One region of the Labrenzia sp. CP4 genome, then DNA from elsewhere that is predicted to be linked to it. Evidence: predicted binding sites of a transcription regulator. Region 1 holds the regulator's gene; each other region holds the start of a gene.

What was found. The regulator PhoB, encoded in region 1, activates phosphate uptake and scavenging genes when phosphate is short. The targets are predictions, from matches to a motif close to TGTCATNNANCTGTCAT.
Region 2: the regulator PhoB is predicted to act here: its motif matches at 1,059-1,075, upstream of ACP90_RS02930 (esterase-like activity of phytase family protein).
Region 3: the regulator PhoB is predicted to act here: its motif matches at 1,854-1,870, upstream of ACP90_RS02645 (alkaline phosphatase).

Annotation. Positions count from the first base shown of each region.
Region 1 is NZ_CP011927.1:4,785,309-4,788,564, forward strand. Features, by position in the region: gene ACP90_RS21915 (GcrA family cell cycle regulator) at 100-636, shown strand; gene phoB (phosphate regulon transcriptional regulator PhoB) at 962-1,663, opposite strand; gene phoU (phosphate signaling complex protein PhoU) at 1,744-2,439, opposite strand; gene pstB (phosphate ABC transporter ATP-binding protein PstB) at 2,471-3,232, opposite strand.
Region 2 is NZ_CP011927.1:600,556-603,811, forward strand. Features, by position in the region: gene ACP90_RS02925 (multidrug effflux MFS transporter) at 1-926, opposite strand, end outside; gene ACP90_RS02930 (esterase-like activity of phytase family protein) at 1,154-3,256, shown strand, end outside.
Region 3 is NZ_CP011927.1:541,960-545,215, reverse strand. Features, by position in the region: gene ACP90_RS02660 (sulfatase-like hydrolase/transferase) at 1-185, opposite strand, end outside; gene folK (2-amino-4-hydroxy-6-hydroxymethyldihydropteridine diphosphokinase) at 296-811, opposite strand; gene folP (dihydropteroate synthase) at 808-1,644, opposite strand; gene ACP90_RS02645 (alkaline phosphatase) at 1,939-3,256, shown strand, end outside.

The sequences.
Region 1 (3,256 bases):
AATCACCAAGAGGCACTAGATCTGCCAGCATTAAGCGTGCTTGCGCATGCTTAACACGGGGTTAATGGCCGCAGGACGGTCAAACTAAAGGGTGCGGCAATGAGTTGGACAAACGAACGAGTTGAGCTTCTCAAAAAGCTTTGGGGCGGCGGCTTGAGCGCAAGCCAGATCGCAGGCGAACTGGGTGGTGTTACCCGTAACGCCGTGATCGGCAAGGTGCACCGCCTTGGCCTGTCCGGCCGCGCCAAGTCCACCTCTTCAAGCGCCAAGCCGCGCCGGCCGCGCACCGCAGCTCCTGCAACGGGTGCAGCGCCGAAGAAACCGACGACGTCACATCCGCAGTCGATCGGCGCAACGGCCCTGAAAGCAGACATCTCGCCGGCTCCAGTGGTGGCTGCCAAGCCGCGCGTAGAGCCGATTGCGGAGCTCGTTCCGATCTCGCAGCGGGCTACCATCCTGACGCTGACCGAGCGGACCTGCAAATGGCCGATTGGCGACCCGGCAACCGACGACTTCTACTTCTGCGGCCGCCAGTCCGATGCCGGCGTCCCCTACTGCGCTCATCACTGCAAGATCGCGTATCAGCCGGTCGCCGACCGCCGCCGCGACCGCAAGACGATGGCTCAGGCAGGCTGATAGTCTCGCACCGAAGCAGTTCATGAGAAAGCCCGCCAATTTGGCGGGCTTTTTTGTTTGGGCCTTCCATTGACCAGATGTCCGACCCCGACCAATGACCTCCCACAGCTTAATCACGGCACCGATCCATGCCGTTTCCGCCCCATCAAATCAAACCTTGTTTGACCGCTCCGCCACGACAGGGACCGCAGGATCAGCCCCGACACCGACACAACTGATGGGGTAGTCGCAGAAGAGAACCTTGCTCCGCGAAAGGCACAAAACCGCTGAGAAACAAAAAGCCCGCTTGAAAGCGGGCTCCTTAATTCCATTCTGCAAGTTGCCCTCAGGCGGTGGCAGAGGTGAACTGGTCATTGAAGGCGTATCCGGCACCACGGACGGTACGGATAGGATCCTTCGCCTTGCCCTTGTTCAGAGCCTTGCGCAAGCGACCGACGTGAACATCGACAGTGCGTTCGTCCACGTAGACATCGTGACCCCAGACCCCATCCAGCAGTTGTTCGCGGGAGAAGACACGACCAGGCGATGTCATCAGGAATTCCAGCAGGCGGAATTCCGTCGGCCCCAGGTGTATTTCCTTGGTGTTGCGGCGAACGCGGTGCGTTTCGCGATCCAGTTCGATATCGCCGGATCGCAACATGCTGGACACCACTTCCGGGCTTGCCCGGCGCAGGATGGCGCGCACGCGGGCCATCAATTCCGGTACCGAGAAGGGCTTGACCACGTAGTCGTCGGCACCGGTCGACAGGCCGCGGATGCGCTCTGCTTCCTCACCGCGTGCCGTCAGCATGATGACCGGCAGGCGCTCGGTATCCTCGCGCGCCCGCAGGCGGCGGCACAGTTCAATTCCGGACAGGCCCGGCAGCATCCAGTCGAGCAGCAACAGGTCCGGCAGGCTTTCCCGCAGGCGGATTTCCGCCTCGTCACCCCGGACACAGGACTCGACCGAGTACCCTTCCGCTTCCAAATTGTATCTCAATAGAAGGCTGAGCGGTTCTTCGTCTTCAACGATGAGCACCTTCGGCATACATCTCGCTCCAATTACCGCAACCGGCGCCGAAGCGCCGGCCGTTAAGATCTTCTGCAAATCCGACGATTACCAGCGGGTCAGACCGCGCCTGTTTCGTCGACCTTTGCCCGGTCTTCCGGCAAACGCTCGCCAGTGACCATGTAGTAGACGTTCTCGGCGATATTCGTCGCGTGATCGCCGATGCGCTCGATGTTCTTTGCGCAGAACAAGAGATGGACGCACTGGGTAATGACCCGCGGGTCTTCCATCATGTAGGTCAGGAGTTCGCGAAAGATCGACGTGTAGATCGCGTCGACCTCGGCGTCGGCTTCCTGAACCCGGCGGGCGGCTTCCGCATCCTTCCGGGCGTAGGCATCCAGCACCTGCTTGAGCTGCGAAAGAGCGAGTTCCGTCATGTGCTCCACACCGATCGCAAGCTTCTTCGACTGCAAGTCGCTGTCGATGGCGATGACGCGCTTGGCAACGTTCTTTGCAAGATCGCCAACACGCTCCAGGTCATTGGCAATGCGCGTTGCGGCGGTGATTTCACGCAGGTCCTGCCCCATCGGCTGGCGGCGGACGATCAGCTCGATCAGCTTCACTTCAAGTTCGTTGTAAAGGCTGTCCAGCCGGACATCGCCCTTGATCGTCGCCTTGGCAAGCTCCAGATCCTGCGACACCAGCGCGGACACCGCATCGGCGAAAGCCTTTTCGGCAATACCACCCATTTCGGCAACCTTGCCGGCCATGGCCGTCAGTTCGTCATCGTAAGCCGAGACTGTATGTTCAGACATCCTGTGTCCCCTTCAGAAACCTAAAAAATGCTTAGCCGAAGCGGCCCGTAATATAGTCCTGCGTACGCTTGTCCTTCGGATTGGTAAAGATGTCCTCCGTCAGACCTTCTTCAACCAAAATACCCAGGTGGAAGAACGCGGTACGCTGAGACACACGGGCAGCCTGCTGCATCGAGTGGGTCACGATCACGATGGTGAAGTTTTCCCGCAGTTCGTCGATCAGCTCTTCCACCTTCGCGGTCGCGATGGGGTCGAGCGCCGAGCACGGTTCGTCCATCAGGATCACTTCCGGGCTGACGGCAATCGCGCGGGCAATGCACAGACGCTGCTGCTGACCACCCGACATGCCGGTGCCCGGCTCGTCCAGACGGTTTTTGACTTCTTCCCAAAGCCCGGCCTTCTGCAGGCTGGAGGCAACGATTTCATCAAGCTCGGACTTGTTGCGGGCCAGACCATGGATCCGCGGACCGTAGGCAATGTTGTCGTAGATCGACTTGGGAAACGGGTTCGGCTTCTGGAACACCATGCCGACCTTGGCGCGCAGCTGTACGGGATCGACCTTGGGATCGTAGATGTCCTCACCGTCGATCTTGATCGACCCTTCCACACGGCAGATGTCGATGGTGTCGTTCATGCGGTTGATCGTCCGCAGGAACGTCGACTTGCCACACCCGGACGGACCGATGAAGGCAGTCACGGACCTCGGCTGGATCTCGATGTCCACGTCCTTGATGGCGTGGGTATCGCCATAATAGACCTGCACCTTGTTCGCGGAAATTTTGCTGTCGGTCATGGTTTTCGCCTGTTCAAAATTCGG
Region 2 (3,256 bases), 1.8 Mb from region 1:
GCCATCAGAACCGGCAGGTCGTCGATGCCGCTCCACACAAGAATGACCAGCAGAACGTTGGCTGCCGCAAATCCGCTGACGGCCCTCAATGCCACTCTGCCCATGCCGAAGCGCTCACCAAGCGAGGCGGCAAACTGGGAAGACGCAAAGAAGCCGATCGCGTTCAGCGCGAAAACAAGGCTGAAGGCTGTCGGCGTCAACTGGTACTGTGTCATGTAGACCAGCGGCGCTGCGGCGATGAAGACGAAGAAACTCGCAAGCGAGAAGCCACCGATCAGCGTCAGACCCATGAACCTGCTGTCACGCATCAGGTAGATGGCGCTGCGCAGCATTGCTGTCGGGTCGATCTTGCCCCGGCGCTCGGCCGGTAGCGTTTCGGGCAGCAAGAAGGCCATTTGCAGCATGGCGAGAAGGGAAATCACGCCCAGGGCCACAAAGATCAGGCGCCAACTGCCGAACTGGATGATCAGGCTGCCGGCGAGCGGTGCAAGCATCGGCGAAACGCTGAAGACCAGCATCACCAGAGCCATCAGCCTGGTCGCCTTTGGTCCGGTGTGGAGGTCGCGGACCACGGCCCGCACGATGACCATCGGCGCGCCGGCACCAAGCGCCTGCACGAAACGGCCGAATGTCAGGGCTGAAACGTCCACCGCGGTCGCACACATGACCGATCCGATGAGGAAGACGATCAGGCCCAGGAAGGCGGGCAGCTTGCGTCCAAACCGGTCTGCCAGCGGACCGTAGATCAACTGGGCTAACCCGAAAGCGATGAAATAGACCGTGAAGGTCATATGAACCGCAGCGTCGTCCGTCTGCAATGCCTGCACGATTTCCGGCATGGCGGGCAGATAGAGGTCGATGGCAAATGGACCGACAGCAGCGAGAAGCCCCAGCACAATGGCGGAGCGGACAAAACCGATCTGCATTGGAAAATCCGATGAAAAATGCGCCGGAGGCACAAATGCGGGAAAGTCTGGAAGATGGAGGTGGCGGAGATTACCGCCCGGCCTTGATATGATGTAAGTGCTCGAAATGCAAATTCAAGGCTTGCTGGGTGTTGTCATGAAAGCTTCATGCAACTGTCACCGATATTGTAATCAGGGCCACTAGCTTGCGCGCACCATCAACCCGATATTTTGTGGGAGCGAGTGCAATGGCGGACCTTCGTGGGCGCTTTTTAAAAGGTGTCAGCCTTTCAGTCCTGTTCGGCCTTGGCGCCGTGTCGGCAGCACAGGCAGAGTATTTCGAGCGTATCAACACATTCCCGGTCTACAAGACCCTGCCGGAAGGCGTGGATCAGGCCACCGAAACCGTTGCCGAAATCATCTACGCCACGAAGGACGGCCGCACGCTCGTCTTCACCGACAGCCCGGGCGAAGCCATTGTTTTCGTGAATGCGGCCAACCCGCTGAACCTGCAGCCGATGGGCCGCACCGCGCTTGGTGGTGAGCCGACTTCGGTCGCCGTCGGCGAAACATTCGCCTATGCCGGCGTCAACACGTCCGAAGACTACGTCAATGCGTCCGGCCATCTGGCCGTGATCGCTCTCGACGGTCTTGGTATCACCGCGAAGTGCGATGCAAAGGGTCAGCCGGACAGCGTTGCCATCTCTCCGGACGGCAAGTTCGTTGCGATCGCCATCGAGAACGAGCGCGATGAAGATCTGAACGACGGTGTGATCCCGCAAATGCCGGCCGGCCATCTCGCGATCTTCGATCTGGACGAAACCGGCACGCCGACCAACTGCGACGCGGTTCGCATTGTCGACCTGACAGGTCTTGCCGAAATTGCGCCGACCGATTCGGAGCCGGAGTTCGTTTCGATCAACTCCCAGAACCAGGTTGTCGTCACGCTGCAGGAAAACAACCATATCGCCGTGGTCGATCTGGCCTCCGGTGAAGTTGTCAGCCATTTTTCCGCCGGTACGGCTTCGGCTGAAAACATTCCGGTGTCCAAGGCGCGCATGAGCGATGCCTCCGGTTCGACCGAAAACGTCAAGCGTGAGCCGGATGCGGTTGCCTGGATCGACGACGAGCGTTTCGTGACCGCCAACGAAGGCGACTACGAAGGCGGTTCGCGCGGCTTCACCATTTGGAACACCAAGGGCGAGGTCCTGTTCGACAGCGGCAACCAGATGGAACACCTTGGCATGGCCAACGGCCACTATCCGGCCAAGCGCGCGTCCAAGAAGGGCACCGAGCCGGAAGGTGTGACGGTTGGTGAATTCGGCGGTGAAAAGCTGATCTTCGTCAATTCCGAACGCGGCAACTTCGTCGCTGTCTACAAGGACACCGGTGCCGAGCCGGAATTCGTCCAGTTCCTGCCGACCCACGTCGGTCCGGAAGGCTCACTTGCGATCCCGAGCCGTGACCTGTTTGTGGTTGCCAACGAGGTCGACAGTGCGGAAGACAACGTTCGCGCGCAGGTCTCCCTCTACAAGTTCGGTGCGGACGCTCCGTCCTACCCGATGGTCGTGTCCGAAACCGACCCGGAAAAAGGCGCGCCGATCGGCTGGGGCGCACTGTCCGCACTGGCTGCAGACCCGGAAGACGGCAACAAGCTCTACGCCGTCAGCGACAGCTTCTATGACGACGCCCGCATCTACACGCTGGACATCTCTTCCAAACCGGCAAAAATCGTTGCCTATGCAACCGTTCAGGGTGGCAAGCAGGCAAAACTGGACCTGGAAGGCATCTCTGTTGCCAAGGATGGCGGCTTCTGGCTGGCTTCCGAAGGCAATCCGGAAAAGGAACTGCAGCACCTGCTGCTGAAAGTCGGCACCGACGGTCAGGTTCAGGAAGAAATCACGCTTCCGGAAGAGCTGAACGCCCAGTCCGCGCGTTTCTCCTTTGAAGGCGTTGCCGAGTTCGAAATGGACGGCAAGACGCTGGTGGCCGTCGCCGTTCAGCGTGAATGGAAAGACGACCCGAAGGGCATGGTGAAGCTGGCCATCTACAACCCGGCCGACAAGTCCTGGGGCTTCGTTCACTATCCGCTCGACAAGCCGAAGAGCGCAGCCGGCGGCTGGGTCGGCCTGTCGGAAATCGTCTCCATGGGCGACGGCAAGTTCGCCATTCTGGAGCGCGATAACAAGGGTGGTGAAGACGCAGCCATCAAGCAGATCACCACGATTTCCCTGGAAGGTGTGACCCCGGCTGCCTACGGATCTGAGCTCCCGGTGGTCCAGAAGCGCTACGCCATGGATATCCTGCCGGCTCTGGCTGAAGGCAAGGGCTGGGTTCTCGACAAGCCGGAA
Region 3 (3,256 bases), 1.7 Mb from region 1:
AGACCCAGCAGACAGATCAAGGACAACAGGAGAACGAAGAACGTCCGGAAAGGGCAGTAGAACAAGCTGAGAAAAATGAAGACGGCATTCGGGATCAGGATAGCCCCAAAGGCAAACACGAGCGTGTCCGCCGACAGGAGATGCCGCTTCTCAAGAGCATTTTTCAGACTTTGAACAACTGACATGAATACGGGACCTGGATAATCTCCAGCCGAATCCTGTCCAAGAATGTTTAAATTAACGTTCCGACCGTCGGTTTTACCGCCCCGGCGCTATCGCCGCTCGGTTCAAAACTTCACCCGTCCAGCTTCACCACGCCATCCTGGTCCGGGCAGGTTTCCAATGCTTCCATCGCGGTGCGGCCGTCGCCCAATGGGGCGTCGGGCCAGATTTCGGCGAGCGGGATCAGAACGAAGGCCCGGTCGCCCATGCGCGGGTGCGGGATTTCGAGGTCGTTTTCGGCGACCTTTTGCAGACCGTAGATCAGAACGTCGATGTCCAGCGTCCTTGGGCCCCAGCGCACGTCGCGCACACGTCCGAGTTCGGTCTCGATTTCAAGACAGCGCTTCAGCAGCGCCTGCGGGCTCATGGTGGTATCGATCACCACGCAGCAATTGCGGAAATCGTCCTGCGGCACCGGCCCCCAGGGCGGCGTCCGGTAATCGGAGGACCGGGACACCAGCATGACGCCGGGTGTTTCCTCCAGCCGGCGGATCGCCTCATCCAGATTGGCCTTCGGGTCACCAAGGTTGGATCCGAGCCCGAGCGCACAACGGGTCGGGGCGTCAGCCATCGCATTTTCGGCATTCATTCGACAGGGTTCCGTTCCAGGCGGGTTGCCTCGATCATACGCACGCAATCGGCATGTGGACTTACGTCATGCGCCCGCACAATCGAAGCCCCTTTCAGCATGGCCGTCATGTGAACGGCAACGGATCCGAACAGCCGGTCTTCCGTTTCCGCTTCCAGCACGGCACCGATCATGCGCTTGCGCGACGCACCCGCCAACAGGGGCAGGCCGTGTTTCTTCAGCGTTTCGAAACGGTTCAGGACGATGAAATTCTGGTTGATGGTCTTGCCGAAGCCAAAGCCCGGATCAAGGATCTGCTTTTCCCTGGCAATCCCTGCCTTTTCCGCCAGCTCCATCGAGATTTCGAAGAACCGGTCGATGTCCGAAAGAATGTCCAGTCCGGCATCGGCGGCAAGACGGTTATGCATCATAACTACATGCACGCCGGCCTCGGCAACAACCTCAGCCATGGCTGGATCCTTTTGCAGACCCCACACATCATTGACGATGACCGCCCCTGCCGCGCAGGCGCGGCGCGCGATCTCCGCCTTGTAGGTATCGATCGATACGGGCGTTCCCATGTCGATCACCTGATCGAGGATCGGATCGAGCCGCGACCATTCCAGGTCCAGTGGCACCGGTTCGGACCCCGGCCGCGTGCTTTCACCGCCGACATCCAGAATATCGGCCCCTTCCAGAATCATTTCCTGTGCACGCCGCAAGGCGGCATCCGCATTGGCGTGGCGCCCGCCATCGGAAAAGGAATCCGGGGTCACGTTCAGGATCCCCATCACGTGGGGGCGTTGGTGTCCGGCGTCGAAACGCGGCGGCTCGTAGGCTGTCGGGGTCGGCATCATTGCGTCCTTTTGACGGTCAGGCACGTGTTTGGCCCGTCTGACACCGACGGTCAAGCGGCACCAATGCGACTTCACCCTGCTTGACCCCGCTCCAAGGCTGTGGACGATCACGATTTGGAAGCAATTTGGAGGTTCAATCGTTCGGCGGGGGTTTTCCGGCAATCTGTACACGCCGTCATCAAAAATTCGGGAAACGGTCTTGGAACAGACATCCGTCTGTCACGGAGCTTCAGCACCTGATGTTTTTGCCAAGGGACTCGCCCCTGCGGTCCCCAGCCACGGAGCTTGAAAATGTCTTCAAACGTTTCTCGACGCAATTTTCTGAAATCATCGGTTGCTACCGGTCTGGTACTGGCCTCACCGCTGGCCATGCCGGGCCTCTCGCGTGCGGCCTCGCGTCCGCAGATCACGCACGGCCTTCAGTCCGGCGACGTTAATGCCAATTCCGGCATGATCTGGGCCCGCTCGGACCGTCCGGCGCAAATGCTGGTGGAAGTCGACACGACCGGCACGTTCGAAACGCCGCGGCGCCTTGCCCCGATCAATGCGCTTCCCGACTCGGATTTTGCCGTCAAGCGACTGCTTGAGAACCTGCCGTCCGATCAGGAAGTCTTCTACCGCGTCGCCTTTGCCAACCTGAACGACGTCAATGCCGTATCCGAGCCGATCACCGGCCGGTTCCGCACCGCCCCGGCGTCCCGCCGCAACATTCGTTTCGCCTGGTCGGGCGATACCGCCGGTCAGGGCTGGGGGATCGATACCGACCGCGGCGGCATGAAAACCTACGCCACCATGGCAAAACATCAGCCGGACTTCTTCATCCACTCCGGCGACACGATTTATGCCGATGGCCCGATGAAGGAAACCGTCGAGCTCAAGGACGGCACCGTCTGGAAGAACATCGTCACGGCAGAAAAGTCCAAGGTTGCCGAAACGCTGGACGAATACCGCGGCCAGTGGAAATACAACCTCATGGACGAGAACCTCAAGGCGTTCAACGCGGAAGTGCCGACCTTCTTCCAGTGGGACGATCATGAAGTCGTCAACAACTGGTCGTCCTCCAAGGATCTCCTGTCTGACGACCGCTACAGCGAGAAGAACATCCACCTTCTGGCCGCTCGCGCCGGCCGGGCTTTCCACGAGCTGGCTCCCATCCGCTACACCCCGGCCGAGCCGGGCCGCGTCTACCGCAAGATCGCCTATGGTCCGCTGCTGGACGTATTCTTCCTGGACCTGCGCTCCTATCGCGGGCCGAACGGCGCATCGATGGAAGACACCATGACACCGGCTTCGCGCATCCTCGGCGCCGAGCAGCTTGCCTGGCTGAAGCGTGAACTTCTGAATTCCAACGCCACCTGGAAGGTCATCGCCTGCGACATGCCGATCGGCCTGATCGTCTGGGACAACTGGAAAGACCAGGCCGGCGCCGAAGCGGTTGCCAACGGCGACCACGGCGCACCGAAAGGCCGAGAACTGGAATTCGCCGATCTGCTGCGCTTCATCAAGACGGCAGACATCGACAACATCGTCTGGCTGACCGCCGATGTGCACTACACCGCCGCGCATTACTACAATCCGGACAAGGCCCAGTTCCAGGACTTCAAGCCGT